Regions from separate parts of the Psychrobacillus sp. NPDC093180 genome, predicted to be linked through region 2. Evidence: riboswitches for the same ligand, from Rfam matches in the RefSeq annotation. Region 2 holds a riboswitch; each other region holds the start of a gene.
What was found. A riboswitch is a leader RNA that binds a small molecule or an ion and turns the genes downstream of it on or off. The one in region 2 is predicted to bind S-adenosylmethionine.
Positions count from the first base shown of each region.

Region 1: linked by a shared signal. The riboswitch ahead of ACIP9W_RS07935 (MetQ/NlpA family ABC transporter substrate-binding protein) and the one ahead of ACIP9W_RS14735 (O-acetylhomoserine aminocarboxypropyltransferase/cysteine synthase family protein) in region 2 are both predicted to bind S-adenosylmethionine.
Region 3: linked by a shared signal. The riboswitch ahead of ACIP9W_RS10310 (methionine ABC transporter ATP-binding protein) and the one ahead of ACIP9W_RS14735 (O-acetylhomoserine aminocarboxypropyltransferase/cysteine synthase family protein) in region 2 are both predicted to bind S-adenosylmethionine.
Region 4: linked by a shared signal. The riboswitch ahead of ACIP9W_RS13975 (bifunctional homocysteine S-methyltransferase/methylenetetrahydrofolate reductase) and the one ahead of ACIP9W_RS14735 (O-acetylhomoserine aminocarboxypropyltransferase/cysteine synthase family protein) in region 2 are both predicted to bind S-adenosylmethionine.

Region 1 is NZ_JBIVOJ010000004.1:165,784-171,405, reverse strand. Features, by position in the region: gene ACIP9W_RS07950 (MetQ/NlpA family ABC transporter substrate-binding protein) at 1-816, opposite strand, end outside; gene ACIP9W_RS07945 (methionine ABC transporter permease) at 1,001-1,654, opposite strand; partial or broken gene ACIP9W_RS07940 (methionine ABC transporter ATP-binding protein) at 1,596-2,682, opposite strand; gene ACIP9W_RS07935 (MetQ/NlpA family ABC transporter substrate-binding protein) at 2,829-3,665, opposite strand; SAM riboswitch class I at 3,793-3,895, opposite strand; gene odhB (2-oxoglutarate dehydrogenase complex dihydrolipoyllysine-residue succinyltransferase) at 4,402-5,622, opposite strand, start outside.
Region 2 is NZ_JBIVOJ010000009.1:115,531-121,152, reverse strand. Features, by position in the region: gene ACIP9W_RS14755 (PaaI family thioesterase) at 61-456, shown strand; gene ACIP9W_RS14750 (zinc-dependent alcohol dehydrogenase family protein) at 648-1,646, opposite strand; gene ACIP9W_RS14745 (YdcF family protein) at 1,819-2,406, opposite strand; gene ACIP9W_RS14740 (glycerol-3-phosphate acyltransferase) at 2,412-3,056, opposite strand; SAM riboswitch class I at 3,195-3,311, shown strand; gene ACIP9W_RS14735 (O-acetylhomoserine aminocarboxypropyltransferase/cysteine synthase family protein) at 3,430-4,722, shown strand; gene ACIP9W_RS14730 (homoserine dehydrogenase) at 4,802-5,622, shown strand, end outside.
Region 3 is NZ_JBIVOJ010000006.1:51,429-57,050, forward strand. Features, by position in the region: gene ACIP9W_RS10300 (MetQ/NlpA family ABC transporter substrate-binding protein) at 1-420, opposite strand, end outside; gene ACIP9W_RS10305 (methionine ABC transporter permease) at 481-1,149, opposite strand; gene ACIP9W_RS10310 (methionine ABC transporter ATP-binding protein) at 1,142-2,167, opposite strand; SAM riboswitch class I at 2,257-2,361, opposite strand; gene ACIP9W_RS10315 (thioredoxin family protein) at 2,403-2,723, opposite strand; gene ACIP9W_RS10320 (toprim domain-containing protein) at 2,735-3,085, opposite strand; gene gcvH (glycine cleavage system protein GcvH) at 3,162-3,542, opposite strand; gene ACIP9W_RS10330 (arsenate reductase family protein) at 3,618-3,980, opposite strand; gene ACIP9W_RS10335 (acyl-CoA dehydrogenase family protein) at 4,064-5,622, opposite strand, start outside.
Region 4 is NZ_JBIVOJ010000008.1:232,237-237,858, reverse strand. Features, by position in the region: gene metH (methionine synthase) at 1-1,412, opposite strand, end outside; gene ACIP9W_RS13975 (bifunctional homocysteine S-methyltransferase/methylenetetrahydrofolate reductase) at 1,393-3,252, opposite strand; SAM riboswitch class I at 3,330-3,435, opposite strand; gene ACIP9W_RS13970 (protoporphyrinogen oxidase) at 3,600-4,985, opposite strand; gene kynB (arylformamidase) at 5,174-5,622, opposite strand, start outside.

The DNA.
Region 1 (5,622 bases), on a different contig from region 2:
TTTCCAATTTTTGATTTCTTCCTCTGTTAATACTACGGGAATATAATTTCCATTATAGGTTTCCGTTATGAAACTCGCAGTTTCGGGAGATTGATATATTTTCACAATTTCTTTTAGCTTTTCATTATCAGCATCATCAGACCGTGCGACAATCACATTCACAAAAGGAATCGCTGTTTTGCTTTCATGTAGTAGGGCGTCTTTTAGTAGAAGTCCTGCCTCTACTGCTACACCATTATTAATAATTGCTGCTGCTGTATCTTCCATTACTCGTGGAGTCGTAGCTCCATCGACTGGTACAATCTCAAGGTTTTTAGGATTGTCTTTAATACGATCCGCTCCACCATTTCCATCAAAATCATCTGTAACTGTTAAAAAACCAGCTTCTTGAAGTAACATTAAAGCTCTTCCCCAGTTTGAAGGATCATTTGGGACGGCAATTTGAGCACCATCTGGAATCTCTTCTAACGATTTATATTGATTTGAATATAAGCCGATCGGTGCCATAATAGTGCTTCCAATAGCTTGAAGATCTGTTTTCTGATTTTCATTAAATAAATTTAAGTATGCCAAATGTTGAAATGCATTAATCTCTACTTCTTCTTCAGCCAAAGCTTGGTTAGGATCATATTGGGCATTAAAGTTTACTAACTCAAGCTCGATTCCCTTGTCAGCAGCTTTTTCTTTTATATATTCCCACGTTTTTAACTCGGAACTACGAATCCCAACTTTTATCACACTATCTTCTTCCTTATTTCCGCATGCTGCTAATAACAGACTTATTATTAAAACAAATGCTAAACTCCATTTTTTCATAACTATTTACCTTCTCTTCTATATATTTTTCTCCTGCCTTAACGGATAATAATATCCTCATTTCTCCATTTCGAGAAAAACACTGAAAGATAGTTAGAGGATAAACTGCCCGTAAAGGTCCGATTGGTTCGACTAACATTCAAGTAGGAGGAGGCAGGGTCCCCTACTTGAATGAAGTTTTACTTTATCCAACTCGTCTAAGTTTTCGTTCGAATACATTTCCGATACTTTGAATTAATTGAACGATTGCCAATAAAATTATTACAGTTACTAGAATTGTGACATTATCAAACCGCTGATATCCATAAGTTATTGCCACATCTCCTAGTCCACCGCCCCCTACTGCACCGGCCATAGCGGTAGCTCCAATCAAACCTATCGTTGCTGTTGTAACACTAAGTATAAGAGAGGGAAATGCCTCTGGAAGTAAAAACTTCCCTATAATTTGAAATGGAGTGGCACCCATTGCTTTCGCCGCTTCAATAATCCCTTCATCTACTTCCAGTAATGAGTTTTCGATTAATCGCGAAATATAAGGTCCAACATGTAACACAAGTGGTACAATTGCTGCGCTTGTTCCTATGGATGTTCCGACGATCAATCGAGTAAATGGAATAATGGCTACAAGTAAAATAATAAATGGAATAGAGCGGAAAATATTCACTATTGGATTTACAATGGAAAATATAAATTTATTTTCTAAAATATGTCCCTTCCTTGTAACAACTAATGTAACACCTAATATAAATCCTAATATTGCTCCAAAAAATAGTGAAATACTAACCATGTACAACGTTTCCCAAATCGCTTCGATCAAAATTTGTCTGTTTACTTCCATGTCCTTTAACCTCCTTTACATTTACTGTGTCACTTTGAATAAAGTTAATTGTTTTTTGTACTTCTTTCGAATCACCGATTACTTCAACAATCAAATTTCCAAATGGGATACTTTGCAGTTCTGTAATACTGCCAAAAAGAATATTCAAATCTACATTGAATTTTTTAGCAACCTGAGAAATAATTGGTTGACCAGAGCTCACACCTACAAAATCGACTTTTAATATATGACTCCTTCCATTATGAACTTCCATTAAACGATAAACGGATTGTGGTATTTCATCATGTACAACAGAACTTACAAAATTCCGCGCGGTTTCTGTTTGTGGATTTGAAAAGACATCCAGTATATTACCCGATTCAATTACTCGGCCGTTTTCCATCACCGCAATTCGATTACATATTTCTTTTATCACTTCCATTTCATGCGTAATGATGAGTATCGTAATTTTATATTCTTCATTCACTCGTCTTAAAAGCTGCAAAATAGATTTTGTTGTTTGCGGATCCAAGGCGGATGTCGCTTCATCGCAAAGTAATATGGAGGGTTTGGTTACGAGTGCTCGAGCTATCCCAACCCTTTGCTTTTGTCCTCCTGAAAGCTGATCTGGATAACTTTTTATCTTATCCTCTAAGCCAACAAATTGGAGTACTTCCAATACTCTTTGCTCTACTTCTTTTTTCGTATGTTTACTTAATAGAAGAGGCATTGCCACATTCTCATATACTGTTTTCGAATTTAATAGATTAAAATGTTGAAATATCATCCCAATATTTTTCATTTTTCTTTTCTTCTCTCAGTTCTTTTTTAGAAACTTTTTGTAAGTTCTTCCCTTCAATCAAAACTTCTCCTGACGTCGGTGTTTCTAATAGATTTACCGTTCGAATTAATGTGCTCTTACCAGCTCCACTAAATCCAATTACTCCAAATATATCGCCTTTATGAACAGTCAACTCTACATTTTCAAGTGCAGTAATCGTTCGTTTTCCTGAGACGAATGTTTTAGATACTTTGCGAAATTCAATCATTCAGTTTCCTCCTTACATTGAAATGCTATAGTTTGCAATATTACTCGTACGTCTCTACTAATTTCCTTTCTCTTCTCTTCGTTCAAATCAGAAGATAATAGTGTGGGATTATCCGCAAATTCAGAAGACGTTGTTTCTGAATGATGTTAAAATGCTGGTACAACAGCCCCTTCATATTTCTCTAAAATGAATTCTCTTACTTTTTCCGTTGTTAACGCTGCAGCAATTTTTTGTATAGCTTCGTCATTTTGATTGTCCTTTCTAGAAACTAAAATATTCACATATGGAGATTCATTTCCTTCGATGATTAGTGCATCTTCTAATGGTTTGAACCCTCCCTCTAATGCATAGTTTGTATTAATAGCTGCAATGTCAACGTCATCCAACGCTCTTACTAGTAATGGTCCATCAATATCAACAAACTCTAAGTTCTTTTCATTTTTTGTAATATCTTGAACTGTGTACGAACCTTCCACATCCGTAGCAAGCTCAATTATTCCATTTTCCGCAAATAAGAGTAATGCTCTGGAAAAGTTAACCGGGTCGTTTGGTACAGCGACTTTTGCCCCTTCATCTAATTGAGTGATATCATCAATTTTCTTGGAGTAAACACCGAAAGGTTCTATATGAACTCCTTGTACGTTTACAAGATCAATACCACTATCCTTATTGACTTGCTCTAAAAATGGTGTGTGTTGAAAGAAGTTTGCATCTAAGTCACCATCAGCGGTTGATTGGTTCGTTTGTATACCATCTTGTGTGATAATAATATCTAACTCAATTCCCTCTGCTTTTAAATCATCTGAAATATGTTGCAAAATCTCTGCATGAGGAGTTGTTGAAGCACTGATTTTAACCTTTGTTAGTTCTTCATTACTTTTCGTATCACCTTTTACACTAGAAGTAACTTCCTCACTAGAACCACAAGCCGCTAAAAGCAAGACAAACAAAGATAAAATTGACCATGCCATCCATTTTTTCATCCAAACTCTCTCCTTTTCTTTATCTTATTAATTTGATTAAACTTATTAATATACTTGGTATTAAGTCATTAAAAAAACCCCTTTCAGATTATGAGAACTGAAGAGGTACATTAGAAAATCTAACCTCTTCTCATCTTTCGAATTTAATCGGTGGATTTAGCACAGTTTTGCAGTTGCAATCTGTTGCTGAAGCTTCGCAGGGCCATTCCCTCAGCTTCTCTTGATAAGAAGAATTTCATATGAAATTTTATTTAACTATACATAACACAATATTATAAGTCAATACTTTTTATTCAAAAAATAAAATATTAGGAATATTTAATGTTTGTGGAGTGGAATCATAAATATATAGAGACACAGAACAAAAGCACTAAAGCACCTATCTTTGGCGTGCTTTATCAAATGTGAACAATGATTGGAATGACACACATAATAGAGAAAATGCGTCTTAGGGAGATACAGAAATAGCAATTGATTTCCGCTCCAGGCAGATGCGTAGTGGCGGTGAAAGCTCATCGCTAACCCTGGGGAAAGCTTCCGCCCTGAAGCGAAAAACCTACTGGACACTTAACAGCACATTCTTATGACGCATTATCCCTTTATAACATACAAGGTGAAAATCTCCATAACTAATGTTACTAGAAAAATGTTACCCATGTATCTAAATTTTTGTAGTTTCCCAAGTAGTAAAAAAAGTGCAGATACTCACATAATGAGTATCTGCACTATTCACATTTTATGAATTTAACATTAAATCTTCCGGGTTTTCAAGAAGCTCTTTTACCATTTTTAAGAATCCAACTGAGTCTTTTCCATCGATTACACGGTGATCATAAGATAATGCTACATACATCATCGGACGAATTTGCACTTCATCACCAACAGCGATTGGACGCTTTTGAATTGTGTGCATTCCTAGGATACCAACCTGTGTTCCGTTTAGAATCGGTGTAGAAAGTAGTGATCCGAATACGCCACCGTTTGTAATTGTAAATGATCCGCCTGCCATATCAGAAAGCGCTAATTTGTTATCACGAGCCTTTTTAGCAAGTTCTCCAATATTTCCTTCGATTTCAGCAAAGTTTTTACGATCAGCATCACGAACGATCGGCACTACTAAACCGCCTTCTGTTGATACAGCGATCCCGATATCGTAGAAGTTGTTTTTCACAATATCTGTTCCATCAATTTGTGAATTTACATAAGGATATTTCTTAAGAGCAGCAACTACAGCTTTTGTAAAGAATGACATAAATCCAAGACGCACATCGTTTTGCTCAAAGAATTGGTCTTTCTTGCGTGAACGTAAAGCCATTACATTAGTCATATCGATTTCATTGAAAGTTGTAAGCATTGCCGTGTTTTGTTTTACTTCTAGTAAACGAGAAGCAATTGTTTGACGACGACGAGACATTTTCTCGCGAGTAGTACGGCCATCGTCTTCTTTTGGTGCAGTAGCTGCAGGCGCCGGTGCTGCTTTTGGTGCTGGTGCAGAACCATGTGCTGCAACGTCTTGTACACGAACACGTCCCATTGGATCAACTGGTGAAATTTCACTTAAGTTAATACCTTTCTCACGAGCTAGTTTACGAGCTGCTGGGCTTGCAATTGTGCGATCCTGCTCAGATGAAGTTTCTTCTACTACAGGAGCTGCTGCCGCTTGAGGTGCCGCCGCCGGTGTAGCTTCTGCCTCTGGTGCTTTTGGTGCAGCTGCTGCTGCTCCTGAACCTGCTCCAACTACAGCAATTACTTGACCTACTTGAACTGTATCACCTTCAGCAGCAAGTAACTCACTAACAACTCCAGCTTCCTCTGAAATTACTTCGACATTAACTTTATCTGTTTCAAGCTCAACGATGAACTCACCTTTTTCTACTGTATCACCCGGTTGTTTTAACCATTGCGCAATAGTACCTTCTGTAATCGATTCTGCTAATTCTGGAACAATAATTTCTGC
Region 2 (5,622 bases):
TATGCGATAAAATCGACGAAACAATGATAAAATGGCAGTAATAGTGCTCAGGAGGTTTGTATGATGAACTTTTCTTCTTTGATACATGAGTTTGAACAATCTAATTTTTTTAAGTACATAGGATTTGAATGTGTAAGCGTAGAATATGGGAAAGTAATCATTCAAATCCAAAAAAGACCGGATATTTCTAACTTGAAGGATATGCTGCACGGAGGAGTTATCATGTCCGGTCTAGATATAGTGATGGGTATAACATCTAGAACATTAGGGGTTAAAGCGGCATCGACCATTCAAATGGAAGTGAAGTTTGTAAATAGTGTCTTCGAAGGAACAACTGAAATAATTGGTGAGCTTATACATCGCTCGGACCATACAGCAATTTTAAATGGCAAAGTAATCGACGATCAAGGAAATTTAATAGCCTACAGCACAGCGACATTCAGACTTTACTCTTAAGCAAAACTAACTCTGAAATAATAAGAGTTATTTTCAAGACGGAATGCATACGAACAAAGAACTACAAAAAGAATGGAACGAATACGGAAAAACTATTAGACCAGTGGATGGATAAATTGCAGCCATATGGGGAGAAGGGGTATCATACAAAAAAAGCTTCCGAATAACGGAAGCTTTTTTCAACAATAATATTACCAATCATTTTTCAAAACAATTTTTCCTATTGCCTTACCTGACTCCATATACTCATGGGCTTTGGAGACTTTATCAAATGTAAAAACTTTGGAATCTAATAGCGGACGCAGCTTTCCTTCCTCGACCACCTTAGCAACCTTCTTCAAAATTTCACCATTATGTTTATGCAATTCTTTGTTTAATATTTTCAACAACATAAAAGTAATATGGAGGGAAAGTCCCTTCGAGTGCATAGGGGAGAGGTCATGAGTCGAACGAGCGGCGATGGCTGTTACTGTTCCATGTAGTGCTGCCGCCTCAAAAGAGCGATCAAGGTTTTTACCTCCCACAGTGTCAAAGACGAGGTCAAATCCTTTCCCGTTAGTATATTTTTGTACATAATCGTTAACGCTTTCTTCTCGATAATTTATCGTTACATCTGCACCAAGGCGAGTGCCAATCTCCAGCTTTTCTTTTGAAGAAGCAGCTGTGTAGACTGTTGCTCCTGCCCATTTGGCTAGTTGAATGGCGACGTGCCCGACGCCTCCAGTAGCTCCGTGAATTAGGATGTCTTGCCCAGGTACTAGCTTTGCACGATTAAATAATGCTTCCCAAGCGGTGATGGAAACCAGTGGTAAAGCCGCGGCTTCTTCCATCGTCAAATTTTTCGGCTTATGAGCAAGTAGGTCAACATCTGCCAGCATAAACTCAGCAAGAGCACCACCAGACGTCCCTTTAAATCCACCCGCACATCCAAACACTTCATCGCCAATTTTAAAATCGGTCACTCCTTCACCTACTGCACAGACCAAACCAGCCACATCTCCGTGTAATACTGCTGGAAATGTCGGTGCTACGGCTGGAACTGCACCAGCTCGGACTTTCGTATCAATAGGATTAACACTTGTAGCCTTTACTTGAACAAGTACATGTCCAGGTTGTAGCTCAGGTTTTGAAATCTCCTTATACTGAAATACAGATGGTTCGCCGAAAGCTTGGATAATTTGTGATTTCACACTTGTCACTCCTTATTATTTGTTTTACCTGATAAGAGAGAGGTCAACGTCAAATTCTAAAAAAAGAAAAGTGAAAATTTTTAGTCTTCACCTTCAAAATCAATGATACTTTATATAATTTTAAATTAATAGTTTCGGATACGACCAAAAAACTCCGTCTAGAAGCCCGGAGTTATTTCCCAACAATATAAGTCTTCAAAAGCGCAGCCCTTTCACGCAACCGCACTTTTGCCTCCACCACTTCCGGCGTTTCCGCAGCGACAACATCCGTATTCCAACCGAGTTTACTAGCAAGTATTTTCGCCCGATGTAAATGATAATCACTCGTAATAATTGTTACTGAATCCACCTCTTCTGGTAGTAGCTCCTGCGAAAACTTTAAGTTTTCATAAGTAGAGGTTGACTGTTTTTCCACGATAATTCGCTCTTCGGCTACCCCATTTTCCAAAAGAAAATTTTTCATAACAATCGCTTCCTCGATATCTTCATCGGGACCTTGTCCGCCAGATACAACAAGCTTCACATGGGGATGCTCTATAGCATATGCTAGCGCCGCTTCCAAACGGTAATGAAGTGAAAGGGAAGGGACATTTCCTTTCTTCACTTTTGCGCCAAGCACGATGGCGTATTCATTGGATCCATCTGCTTTTGGCTCTAAACCGTCATCTAGCCATTTATTCGTCACCATCCACATACCAAATCCGCCTGAAACAACTACTAGTAAAGGAATAAGCACGATCCACCTCATTTTTCTCTTCATTGCATTCACACGGACGGCTTCTTTTTCTTCAAGAAGGCGGATATTCTTGGTTCTTCTTTACGGACTAGACGACGAAAATTTTCGATATGTAAAACAACAGCCATGATAAATAAAAAACCAGCTATAGCAATAGGTGCTGCTCCCTCTGCAAACCAAATGGAAGCAACGATAAATACTGCATAAAAGACAAATACACCAATCAATAAAAAATCCGTTAAAAAAGTCGTACCTATTAATAATAAAAGTCCGATAAGTCCAATTGGCCAATAAATAGCAAATAAAATACCAATAATCGAAGCAGTCCCTTTTCCACCTTTAAATCCAGTATAAACCGGGAAATTATGTCCTAAAATAACAGCAGCCCCAGCTAAATAAAGCAATAAATCCTGTTCCACAGCGGAAAAATTACCGTATTGCGATAGGCAAAAGCGAATGCCGATAATAACGAGAACACCTTTTAAAATATCAATTAGAGCAACTAGAATACCATACTTCATCCCTAGGACAATTGCCGCATTGGAAGCGCCAGAGTTTTTAAGCCCTTCTTTCTTTATGTTGACACCACTAATAATTTGCGCAACTTTCGAACCGTGGATTGCTCCGATTAGGTAGCTAATAATTAATATAGTCAAAATCCAAACTGCCATCATATCACCTCCGAGTCTAATAACTACAATACATTAAACGTTCAACTATCAAAGAAGTTTCAGAATTTTTTAGAAAAACACTTGACGAACAGATTCATAGAATCTTATACTTTGTATCAAGATGGAAAACTAAATCAAATACTCTTATCAAGAGTGGCGGAGGGAATAGGCCCTGCGATGCCCGGCAACCACCGAGTTCTAAACTCGGAAAGGTGCTAATTCCTACAAATTCATTTACGTGAATTTGGAAGATAAGAGGAGGAACATGCGAAACTGCACCCCTCTTCTTAATCGAAGTGGGGTTTTTGTTTGTCCTAAAAATCTTTCCCCGTTTCCCAATGCGTCCATCTAAACTATTTTCTAGGAGGAATTCAAAATGACAAATCTTCAAAAAGAAACAGTTCTTTTGCATGGCGGTCAGCAACCAGATCCAGTAACAGGTTCTCGAGCGGTACCTATTCACAAAACGACTTCTTACGTGTTCCGCGATACGGAGCATGCACAAAATCTTTTTGCATTAAAAGAAACGGGTAATATTTACTCTCGTATTATGAATCCGACTGTCGATGTTTTTGAACAACGAGTTGCGCTTCTTGAAGGTGGAACAGCAGCAGTTGCAGTATCTTCGGGTATGGCAGCCATTGCATTCTCGATTTTGAATATTGCGGGAGCAGGGGACGAAATAATTGCAGCAGAAAACTTATACGGCGGTACATTTAATTTATTCGCACATACATTGCCTCGTTACGGCATTACGGTAAAATTCGTGGATGCCAATAATCCGGAAAACTTCCGAGCTGCAGTAACGGATAAAACAAAAGGCTTCTTTGCGGAAACGATTGGAAACCCAAGCTTAAACATACTAGATATAGAAAAAGTGGGAGCTATCGCGAATGAAGTAGGAGTTCCGCTTTTAATAGATAACACATTTGCGACTCCATATGGAACGAACCCGATTAAGCATGGTGCTCATGTTGTAATCCATTCAGCTACGAAATGGATTGGTGGACATGGAACAACGATTGGTGGAATTGTAGTAGACGGAGGAAACTTCGACTGGAATTCTGATAAGTTCCCTGGGTTTACAGAGCCGGACGTAACATATCACGGGTTACGTTATGGGATCGATGTACCGAACGTAGCTTTTGCGATTAAATTACGTGTACAGCTTTTACGTGATTTCGGTCCTTCATTAAGTCCAGAAGCCGCTTTTTCATTTTTACAAGGGTTAGAAACGCTGCATCTTCGAGTGCCTAAACACAACGAAAACGCACAAAAAATTGCAGAGTTCTTAGTGAACCACGAAGGTGTAGAATGGGTGAACTATTTGGGATTGGAAGATCATCCTTCTCATGAACTGGCGAAAAAGTATTTACAAAACGGCTTCGGCTCTATTTTAAACTTTGGTGTAAAAGGTGGAAAAGAAGCAGGGCGACGTATTATTGATAATATTGAAATTTGGTCGCATGTAGCAAATGTTGGAGATGCAAAATCATTAATTATTCACCCAGCATCTACAACACATCAACAGCTAACACCAGAAGATTTAGTGAAAACAGGTGTTACAGAGGATCTAATCCGCTTGTCTGTTGGGTTAGAGGCGGTAGAGGACTTACAAAATGCTTTGGATAAAGTACTTGTGGAAAAAACAAATGTCCTCTCTAGATAGAATTTTGTTGTTAATTGGGCTGAAATAGTCTACAATATGTAAAAAGCTCAATTGTGCAGATTTAGTTGGAGGAGAAAGTATGGCGAAAATAAAAGCAGCAATCTTAGGTTTTGGAACAGTCGGCCAAGGGATCTATCATATTGTCAATGAAAAAAAAGAAGACTTAAAAAAATCGCTAGGATTGGATATTGAAATTAGCGCTATTCTTGTCAATAACTTAGCAAAAGAAAGAATAGCAACCCCTGGTGTGCTAGTGACAGATAACTTCGAGGACATTATTAATATTCCAGGTTTACAAGTAGTTTTTGAAGCGATTGTCAATGAAGAACCAGCGTATAGCTATTTATGTCGAGCAATCGATAAAGGATGTCATGTCATTACAGCAAATAAAGTGATGTTCTCCAAATACAGCATTCCCCTACAAGAGCGTGCCAAATCACGTGGTGTATTTGTCGGGTATGAAGCAACTACAGCTGGTGGAGTTCCTGTTATTAAAACATTGAAAAATTTGCTTCAAGTCAATTCCGTGAAGAAAATTCAAGGGATTTTAAATGGAACGTCGAATTACATCTTAACGCAAATGCGTTTAGATGAATGCCAGTTTGAAGAGGCTTTAAAAGAAGCACAGCTTCTTGGATATGCTGAAGCAGATCCATATAATGACGTCTCTGGTCAAGATGCATTCCGTAAACTAATGATTTTAAGTGCGCTTGCTTTTGGTAAACAGCCAAACTGGAGCGATGTAAAAGTAGTTGGAATTGATGAAATTTCACTAGAGGATGTTAGAAAAGCAAAACTAGAAGGACTTCGTTATCGCCATGTCGCAGAAATCGAACAAGACGAAAATGGAGAGCTATTTGCATCGGTTGGACCGCAACTTGTAGGTCCGGATCATCCTTT
Region 3 (5,622 bases), on a different contig from region 2:
AACACGACCGTGGTCTGTAACTGAGTTACTCATTAAGATTGTAGCGCCTTCTGGAAGCTCTTCAACAGAATTGTGTTTCTTAGAATATAATCCGATTGGCTCGATATGAATTCCACCAGCATTCACGAAATCATAACCAAATTGTTTAATCTGATCCTCTAAATATGGAATATGTTGAAAATAGTTTGCATCTAGTTCATCGGATTCTAAATCTTTATTTGGTAATACGTAGTCTTGGTAAGATTCTATAACTAATTCAATTCCCTGTTCTTCTAAGATTGGTTTTACTTCTTCTAGAATGACAGCGTGTGGTGTGTTGGAAGCACCTACTACCAATTTATTGCTTTCTTCTTCTCCTCCACAAGCTGCTAGCGCAAGCGCACTTACGGATAATAAAGCTCCAGCTAAAAACTTCTTCATCTGTATTCTCTCCTTCTATTGTCCCCATTTTTATATGTGATCGGGTAGACCCGTAAACACCTAACGTTTGTCAATCTTCGTCGTCACCATGTCTCCAATCCATTGAATAATGAACACAAGAATTAATATTAAAATCGTAGCCATTAAGGTGACATCCGTTCTATTTCGTTGGAAGCCATCTAGAAACGCGAGTGTTCCTAAACCACCGGCACCAATTATTCCTGCCATCGCTGTATAGCCAACGAGCGAAATACAAGTGACTGTAATTCCCGAAACTAGGGCTGGCAATGATTCAGGAAGGAGAACCTTCCATATAATAGTAGAAGTCTTTGCCCCCATTGATCTTGCCGCTTCTAAAACACCTTTATCAATTTCTCGTAAACCGATTAATACCATTCGTGCATAGAACGGAGCTGCTCCAATTACTAGAGCTGGGAAAGCTGCGTTTGGGCCACGAATTGTATCAAGTAGTAATTTCGTAAAAGGAATAAGCAAAATGATTAAAATAATAAAAGGGATAGATCTGAAAATATTAACTATAGCCCCTGTTAACCAATTCGCTAATTTATTTGCCCATGCTTGATGTGGACTTGTTAAAAATAATAGTAGCCCAAGTGCTAAACCAAAAATTGCAGTTAAGATAGTGGAAACTGCTGTCATATATAATGTCTCTAGTGCTGCTTCCCACATTTTAGGCCAATCAACATTCGGAAAAAGCGTATTAATCATTGTTGATCACCTCTGTACTTACTTTCTGTTCATGTATAAATCGTATTGCTTCATCGACGGCTAATGCGTCGCCATCTATTTGAAGAATTAATGTCCCAAATGCACCACTTTTTGTATGCGAAATATTTCCTTGCACGATATTTACTTCTAGCTCGAATTGTTTGATTAGCCTAGAAAGTATTGGTTGCTCTGTTTGTTCTCCTACAAAAGTGAGTTTGATTAACTTACCGTTTGGATATATATCCACTAAATTTTGTATCGTTTGCATTGTTTGCGTCGGTTCAGAAACTTGCGAAACAAATCGTTTTGTTATAGGTCGTTGTGGATTTTGGAAGACTTCTAGCACATCCCCTTCTTCTACAACTCGTCCACCTTCCATAACTGCCACTCGATTACAAATCTTTTGAATGACTTGCATTTCGTGAGTGATCAATACAATGGTTAAACCAAGTTTCTCGTTGATACTAACTAATAAATCTAAAATAGCGTCCGTTGTTTCTGGATCCAGTGCAGATGTCGCCTCATCACAGAGTAGAACTTCTGGACGATTTGCCAATGCACGAGCAATTCCTACACGCTGTTTCTGCCCGCCTGATAGTTGTGAAGGATAATAATTTCCTCTTCCCTCTAATCCCACAAGTTCAATCAATTCATTAACACGCGCTACTCGTTGATCCTTTGGAACCCCAGCAATTTCAAGCGGGAATGCAATATTTTCTGCAACTGTTCGGGACCATAACAGATTAAAATGTTGGAAAATCATACTTACCTTATGTCGAACTTGACGAAGCTTTTCCTCATTTATCGATGTAATTTCTTTTCCGTTCACAATAATTTGTCCAGCAGTTGGTTTCTCTAATCCATTTAGCAAACGGATCATTGTACTTTTTCCAGCACCACTATATCCAATAATGCCGAAAATTTCGCCTTGCTTTATATCAAGATTTACATCATCAACAGCAATTATCGTACCTAGTTTCGTTTTAAACTTCTTCGAAACATCTTTTAAACTTATCATGTAAATCTCACACCTTCCAATATTAAAAAATCCCTTCTGCAAAAGAGCAGAAGGGAAGTAAGTTATCCATCGAAAAGAACTTATCCATTCTCTCATTTCCCAAAGCGTTTGCTTTGTGTGATTTGGCACCATTTCATTTACATGACGGTTGCCGGGCTTCGTAGGGCACTTCCCTCCACCACTCTTAATAAGAGTAATACTATTTAATTGGTAAAGCTCAGTAAGAAGTATACTATCACATGATCGCTTGATCGTCAATATTTTTTATTGTTTCTAGCAGAAAAGGAACGGATTGAAAAGCATATATTTTTTTATATACGCGTCCCTTTTTGGCGATCAGTAAGCATGGGACGCTTTCTATTTCATATTCCATTGCCAGGCTTTCGAGGTAATTTATATTTGCTTGGCCTACTGGATTTGGCACTAATACGTCGATCACTTGCATCATCTTGCTTGCCACCATGCATGTACCGCACATCGGTGTATAAAGATAGAATAATGAAAGCTCGTTGTTATTTTTGTAATGCTCCCATTGTTCACGCGTCCATTCATTCACAAAACATCATCCTAAAGTAAAAATTCTTTTTTCACTTTAATATTAACACGTTTCAATATAGAAGCCAAAACTTTGAAAGGGGTATTTGCGACTTCACAATACATCGGATTTGTGTATAGATGAATTGCTTCTGGATATTCTTTTCGGACGATTGAACGTATTTGCTCACCTGATTTATCTGCATCTAAAAAAGCATAGATCGGCAAGTCATCATATGGGCTTAAGATTTCCTCTAGCTTTACATTGGAGATTGTACCATTTGTACAAATAATTTCTGGGGATTCATCAAGAAGTCGCAAAAGCTGAAGCTTATCCGACCTTCCTTCGACGAGAATTACTTTTTCACTAAATACATTAGCCAATTAGCTTCTCTCCCTAATCTTCATCGTTAACTCAGTATATGAAAAAAACGCCGACAATTAACCGGCGTTTTAATTATTATTCTGAAATTAATTCTTCATATTGGTCAGCAGTTAATAAACCATCGATTTCTGAAGCATTTGATGGCTCAACAACGATCATCCATGCATTTTCATACGGAGATTCGTTTACAAATTCAGGGCTATCTTCTAGCTCACTGTTCACTTCAACCACTTTTCCGCTAATTGGAGCATAAAGTTCTGAAACAGTTTTTACTGATTCCACACTACCGAATGGGTCTCCTGCTTTAATATCGTCTCCCACTTGTGGAAGCTCGACAAACACGATATCCCCAAGCTCAGATTGCGCAAAATGAGTAATACCGATACGTGCATTTCCACCTTCTGTTTTTACCCATTCATGTTCTTCTGAGTATTTCAAATCTTTTGGTGTGCTCATAAATTATACCCCTCTCAAATAAGTTATATATTCATCTATAATATTCACACATTTTTATAGTAAAAACAAGCTACTTTAGTTGTTTGACCAAATTTGTTCAAACTCTTCTTCTTTAAAACCAAGCGTCAACTGCTTACCATCAAAAACAAGTGGTCGTTTCACAAGCATCCCATCGAATACTAGCGTTTCGATTTGTTCTGCCTCTGTCATATTCGGTAACTTTTCCTTTAATTGTAACTCTCTATATTTTGTACCACTCGTATTAAAAAGTTTCTTTAATTCGATATTCGTTTTTTCTAGTATTTCTTTTACTAATTCTTTTGTGGGAGGGTCCTCCACAATGTGATGATATGTAAATTCTACATCTTTGTCCTTCAACCACTTACTCGCTTTATTACATGAACTACATTTAGGATAACCAAAAAATTGTATTGTCATTACTTCTCACCTTTTTTCTTTTTATCATATCAAAAAAAACGATGAACCGCACTTTGCGTCCATCGTTTTTTGTATGGTGCTAATTAAACGACATATTTCTCTGCATCAATCAATTTAACGGATGCTTCGCGTTTTTTAGCGATAACATTGTAAGGTGTGTTGCGTGTTAGTTTACGAAGTGCAGAAAGCATCATACGTAATGTATCGCCTTCTACAGATGCGATGAGCGTTTCTTTCGCATCCTTTTCAATTGCTTCGAATGCTTCTTGGCAGAAAATTTGTGTGTAAAGCAGTTTTTGGTTCGCTTTTTCTACTCCATTACGTGCAATCGCTTTTTCCGTACGTAGAAGAGCCGATTCCATTGCAAATAAGTTATTTGCGATATTTGCAATGTTCACAAGTACTTCTTGTTCTGCTTCTAGTTTAGTACCAAAACGCTGTGCTGCAAGACCAGCTGCTAGCAAACCAATTTTCTTCGCATTTGCTACTAATACTTTTTCTTGCGCTAATGGCGCATCACTTACCTCTTCAGGCATCATCATAAGTAGCTCTTCCTGTAAGCTTTGTGCTTTTTGAAGAAGTGGTAATTCGCCTTTCATTGCTTTTTTAAGGAAAGTGCCTGGAACGATTAGTCGGTTAATTTCATTGGTTCCTTCGAAAATACGGTTAATACGGGAGTCACGGTAAATACGCTCTACTTCGTATTCTTGCATGAAACCATATCCGCCATGTAGTTGCACAGCTTCATCCGCAATATAATCCAATACTTCTGAACCTACTACTTTGTTGATAGAGCATTCAATTGCGTATTCTGCGATAGATGCTGCAATCGCTTTGCCATCTTTTTGTTCTTCTACACTCAACTGACTCATACGCTCTTCAAAATATCCCACAGTGCGGTAGATTAAGCTTTCTGTCGCATATAATTTCGAAGCCATTGTCGCTAATTTTTGTTTCGTTAAATTAAAAGAAGAAATAGGCGTTTTAAATTGTTGACGTTGATTAGAATAAGAAATTGCTAATTCTAGTGCACGTTTAGAACCTCCAACAGTTCCAACTCCTAGTTTATAACGACCAATATTTAAAATATTGAAGGCAATGACGTGACCACGGCCAATCTCCCCTAGTAAGTTCTCTACTGGTACTTGGGCATCTTGTAAAATAAGTGTGCGAGTGGAAGACGATTTAATCCCCATTTTCTTTTCTTCTGCTCCAACAGAAACGCCTGGGAATTCACGCTCTACGATAAAAGCAGAGAATTTGTCCCCATCCACTTTTGCGTAAACAACAAATACATCTGCAAAGCCTGCATTCGTAATCCATTGCTTTTCTCCATTTAAAATATAGTGCGTGCCTTCTGCGTTTAACTTTGCAGTAGTTTTCGCTCCTAATGCATCGGAACCAGAACCTGGCTCTGTAAGTGCATATGCAGAAATTTTGTCTCCAGAAGCAGAGTTTGGTAAGTATTTTTGTTTTTGCTCTTCATTACCAAAAAGGACGATTGGTAAAGTTCCGATTCCTACATGGGCACCGTGTGTAATCGAAAAACCACCAGCTACAGATAATTTCTCCGCAATTAGTGCAGAAGAAATTTTATCTAATGCAATCCCGCCGTACTCTTCTGGAATATCTGCTGCCAGTA
Region 4 (5,622 bases), on a different contig from region 2:
CGTGTAACAGCCATCCCTATTTCATCGATTGTTCCAACAACGACAGATGCACCATATTTTTTGACAAGCGGTAGGACAGCATCGAAACGTTCTTCTCCATCTTCTAAATTGATGGAGTTAATAATCGTTTTCCCTTGAGAATACTTCATAGCTTCTTCAATAACTTTTTCATCTGTAGAATCTATTACAAGCGGCACCTTTACTTTTTTCACGACTTCTTTCATAAAGTTTGTCATATCAGTAAGCTCGTCACGGTCTGGATTTGCTAGGCAAATATCTATTACATGAGCACCGCCTTTTACTTGGGCACGTGCAATTTCAGATGCTTCTTCGAATTTTTCTTCTATTATAAGTCGCTTGAACTTTCGAGATCCGATTACATTCGTTCGCTCCCCTATTAACAAAGGACGCATCGAATCATCATAAAGAAGTGGTTCGATTCCAGAAACGACATGACCATGACTGGCTTCAGATGGTTTTCTTGGGGCAATGCCCTCCACCGCTTCTCGTACCGCACGGATATGTGCTGGTGTCGTTCCACAGCATCCACCGACTAGATTTAACCATCCTTTTTCTGCAAAACCTTTCAACTTCTTAGACAGGGAGTCTGGTGACTCATGATAATGACCTTCCTCGTCTGGTAATCCTGCATTTGGATAACAGCTTACATAACCATCTGACAGCTCTGAAAGTGAGCGAATATGATCGGTCATAAATTCAGGACCTGTCGCACAATTCAGCCCAACAGAAAGCGGTTTTATATGTTCGATCGAAATATAGAAAGCTTCAATGCTTTGCCCTGCAAGGGTAGTTCCCATTGGTTCAATTGTTCCAGAAATCATAATCGGAAGCTCTTTATCAGTTTCTGTGAATGCTTGTTTAATCCCTATCGTTGCGGCTTTAACATTTAGCATATCTTGACTTGTTTCAAGTAAAATCAAGTCAGAACCGCCTTCCACTAATGCTTTTGCTTGCACATAAAAATCATGCGTTAGCTCTTCAAACGTAATCCCACCAGTAACAGATAACGTCTTCGTCGTCGGTCCAATCGCCCCAGCTACAAATCGTGGCCATTCCAATGTTGAATATTCTTCCGTGCATTTCTTGGCAAATTGAGCGGCACGAAAGTTAATGTCGTATGCTTGGCTACCTAAATCATATTCGTTCAATACTACCGGTGTTCCCCCAAACGTATTCGTACAAATAATATCAGCACCGGCTTCTAAATATTCAAGATGAATTTGCTCAATAACACCTGGATTCACTATATTTAAATACTCATTGCATCCGTCATACTGCTCGCCTCCGAAATCATCCGCCGTAAGATTCGCATTTTGGATCATCGTCCCCATAGCTCCATCGATGAGGAGAATCCTCTTTTCAAGTTGTTGCTCAATTAGATGTTTGGACATAGCTGCTCTCTCTCACTTTCTTACTGTCAATTTCTTGAATATGCTTAATCAATTCCAATGACATATCATAACGGAAGAATGGCGTAATAATGTAAATACCATTGAACAATTCAGCGGCAGTGTCTATTAGTTCTTTAGCAATTTGAATACCTTCCGCTGTTGCACGTTCTCTATCTTCCCCACAAGCACGCATTCTTTCTAGCACATCGTCGGATAATTTGATACCTGGCACTTCATTGTGTAAAAACTCTGAGTTTCGAATATTTGTTAGTGGCATAATACCGATAAAAATAGGAGTTGCTAAATGTTTCGTCGCTTCAAAGATTTCTTGAATTTTTTCTTTTGTATAAACCGGCTGCGTAATGAAATAATCAGCTCCACACTCAATTTTCTTCTCCAACCTTTTTACTGCTCGGTCAAGTACTCGGACGTTTGGGTTAAATGCCGCCGCAACAGAGAAGTTTGTTTTTTTTCGAAGCGATTTTCCGGAGAATGAAATTCCTTCATTTAACTGTTTTATTAATTGAATCAATTCCAAACTGGAAACATCATATACGCTTGTAGCACCGGGAAAATCTCCAATTTTTGTTGGGTCTCCTGTTACTGCTAATATGTCATGAATTCCAAGCGCATCAAGCCCCATTAAATGTGATTGAAGCCCAATTAGATTACGATCGCGACAAGTAATATGTGCAAGTGGTCGAATATTATTTTGTAGCTTTAACATCGATCCCATCGCCATATTGCTGATGCGCGGAGAAGCAAGTGAATTATCCGCCATTGTCACTGCGTCAACACCGGCATCATAGAGCTTTGTTGCACCTTCCATAAAAGTTGTCGTATCTAAATGACGCGGTGTGTCTAGTTCTACAATAATAGTCCTTCCATTTTGCGCTTTTTCATGAAGTGGTTCATTGATATTCGGCTCTGCCTCACGGATAATGATTGGCTTTTTAGGAGCTACGACTTTTGTTGTTAACGGGGATAAATGACCAATTCTTTTTTTCGCAGCTTCGATATGCTTTGGTGTCGTCCCACAGCATCCACCGATTAATCGAACCCCTTCTTCACTAAGAAGTAGCGCTGCCTTACCGAAATAATCTGCTTCTGACTCGTATACAATACGGCCGTCTTCTATATCTAACAAACTTGCATTTGGAAAAGCAGAAAGATATGCATTTTTCGGCAGTGTAACCTCCTCTAATGCCTGTATCGTGTGGAATGGCCCTAGATGGCAATTGACACCAACGACATCTGCTCCTAATGTATCCAGCTGTTGCAATGCATCGTTCAACGATAACCCATTTTGTAATATGCCAGGCTCATGCATCGATACTTGGGCTATAATTGGCGTAGTTGTTAATTTTCGTAAGTGCGTAACAGTAGCAGCTAGCTCTTCAAAATCATAATACGTTTCAAGCAATAGTCCATCCGGATCCCCAGAGAGTAAGTGATTCACTTGCTTGTCGACCTTTTGAATGATTTCCTCTAAGCTTACATCACTTTTTCGAATGCCACGAATACCACCGATTGTCCCTAGCACAAACTGTTCACCTGGTGCGGCTGCCTGTTTGGCAATTTGAATTGCCGCTTCATTGATTTCTTTCACACGATTCTCCAGTCCATATCTTGCTAATTTAATCGCATTTGCACCATATGTGTTCGTTTGAATAATATCTGCACCAGCTTTGATATATTCCTGGTGAATCTTTTTAATAATTTCAGGTCTTTGGATATTTAATTCTTCATTGCAATATTCAATTCCATATGAATATAGGAGTGTTCCCATCGCTCCATCTGCCGTTAACATATTTGTTCGTAACTTATCTAATAATCCCACTTGCACCCATCCTTCCTTAAAATAAAAAAACCTTCTTTTTTTAAAAGAAGGCTTCATAAGCATACGAAATGCGTCCCTTCTCATCTTTCAGACTATTAGTTGTCTGCTGGATTTAGCACCTAACCTATTCGGCAGGTTGCTGAAGCTTCACAGGGCCAGTCCCTCAGCTTCTCTTGATAAGAATTCAATATTCAGTTTTCAACAATTAGTGATATCGTACCTTTATTAAACTAAAGCGTCAAGTTAATTTTGAATTTTCTTTACTATATAAATCCCATGGTTTAGTTTCTCAACATGAAAAAAAGTATCCTAAAAAGTACTTTTTAGGACACTCTCATCATTTGTAGCTAAAAATTATTAACAACTAATTCAGCTGTTTCTTTTCCATTTTTAATACATGCCCCTATACCAACACCATAATAAGAGCATCCTGCAAGTATTACATTAGGCAGCTGAAAAGACATCTTATCTCGTAAGGATTTAACCGCTTTCCCATGTTCTAAATGATAATTTGGCATTAAATCATTCCATTTGGTCACTTCTACGACACTCGGTTTCCCATTCAGCTTTAAGCTTTTCTCAATATCTTGCAATGCAATTTGAACTAGTTCTTCTTCACTCATATGTTTCATTTCTTCAAATGCAAGATTCGAGCTTTTATAAAACATACGAACAAGCAAATGACTATTTTCTGATGTATGCTTCCATTTACGACTTGTCCAAGTACATGCATTGCATTTCACATCGCTATTATGAGAAACGATAAAGCCAGTGCCTTCTGCAGGAAGCTGTTCGTCTGGAATGTCAAAACCGAGATAAATGCTTATAAGCGATGAGTTTTTCAGCTTATTAAAATCAGCGTTCAAAACTTCGTTTTGCAATATTCTTTGTGTAACATCGTGCGGAGTTGTTAATATAACGTAATCTGCTTCGATCGACTCATGATTTGCAAAGGAAACCTCATATCGATCGTCCATTTTCTCCACTTTCGTTGTATGTATCCCTTTTAAAATAGTAGCATCACTAAGCTCTTTTTCTAAGCGGTCGATCAAAGCAGAAAGACCATTTTTAAAAGAAATAAATTTTTTATTGGAAGCTGCTTGGAATTTTTCTTTATTGGCTCCTAATCCTTTCATAATGCTACCGTAATCTTCTTTATAGTCTATTAAATATGGTAATGTGGAGGCCAACGTAAGCTTATCTAGATCCCCTGAATATACACCTGATAATACAGGTGCTATTTGTTTTTCGACCAACTCTTTTCCTAAGAAATGCTCTAGGAACGATCCGATTGAGCTGTCTTTTGTAAAGCTTTCATTGGATAGATTAAGATCCTTTAATGCTTCTTCCTTTCCCTCATCGGAAACTAGTGTACTACTTTCTAACGATTCCTCACTCATCGGTATTCCAAACACTGTATCTGCTGGAATGGCATGTAGTTCGTTATTCGTATATATATAAGAAATACCTGTTGCGTTATATACAAGCTCATCTTCCAACTGTAGATCCTCCACTAGAGGTAGTACCTCTTCATGACGTGCAACGATCGAATCTGCTCCTGTTTCCATAATGAACTCTTTTTGCTTTACCGAGTGAATTTTCCCGCCTAAGTATTGATTCGACTCTACCAATACCATTTCCATATCTAGCGCTTTTTCTATTTTAAGTTTTTGCAAATAATGCATTACAGAAAGTCCTGTAATACCTCCGCCTACCACAACTACTTTTTTCAAAATGCTCACTCCTCGTCTAAAATCCGGTGTCACTCACTTCCTCTAGTATAAACACTAAATAATAAATGCGGTATGATTTACGTCACTATTCTTCCCTGTTTCCATTAAAATTCATCCGTAGTTTACCATTTCGTCAAATTTGCAAAAAAAGTCTTCTATCAGCTGATATCGCAAATAGAAGACTTTTCTCATATTGCTCGGATTACAGCTCTTACTGGACTACCATCCGCTCCTTGAATCTTTAATGGCAAAGCAATCAGTTCATAATTGCCAGGTGTTACGTCTTGTAGAAGTAAATTTTCTAAAATATGCACACCATGTCGATAAAGTGCATGATGCGCTGGCAATTGTTTATCATCTAATGCATCAACAGAGGGATGTTCAACCCCTATTAAAAAAATACCTTTTTCTTGCAAGAAAGCACCGATATTTTCTTTTAATATGGGAATTTGTGTTGGAAATTGTTCCTCGTTAACCATTTTAGCAGTTTTCAAAAGTAATCGTTCCACTCCATCTAGTTCAAATGCTTCCAACTCTTCCCTTCCTATTAAATCTAGCCCTGTGACATCTACTACCTTTGCACGTCCAATATAAACATTAATGTCGAGTTGTTCTATTGTCGGCGCGTCGCTGTCAA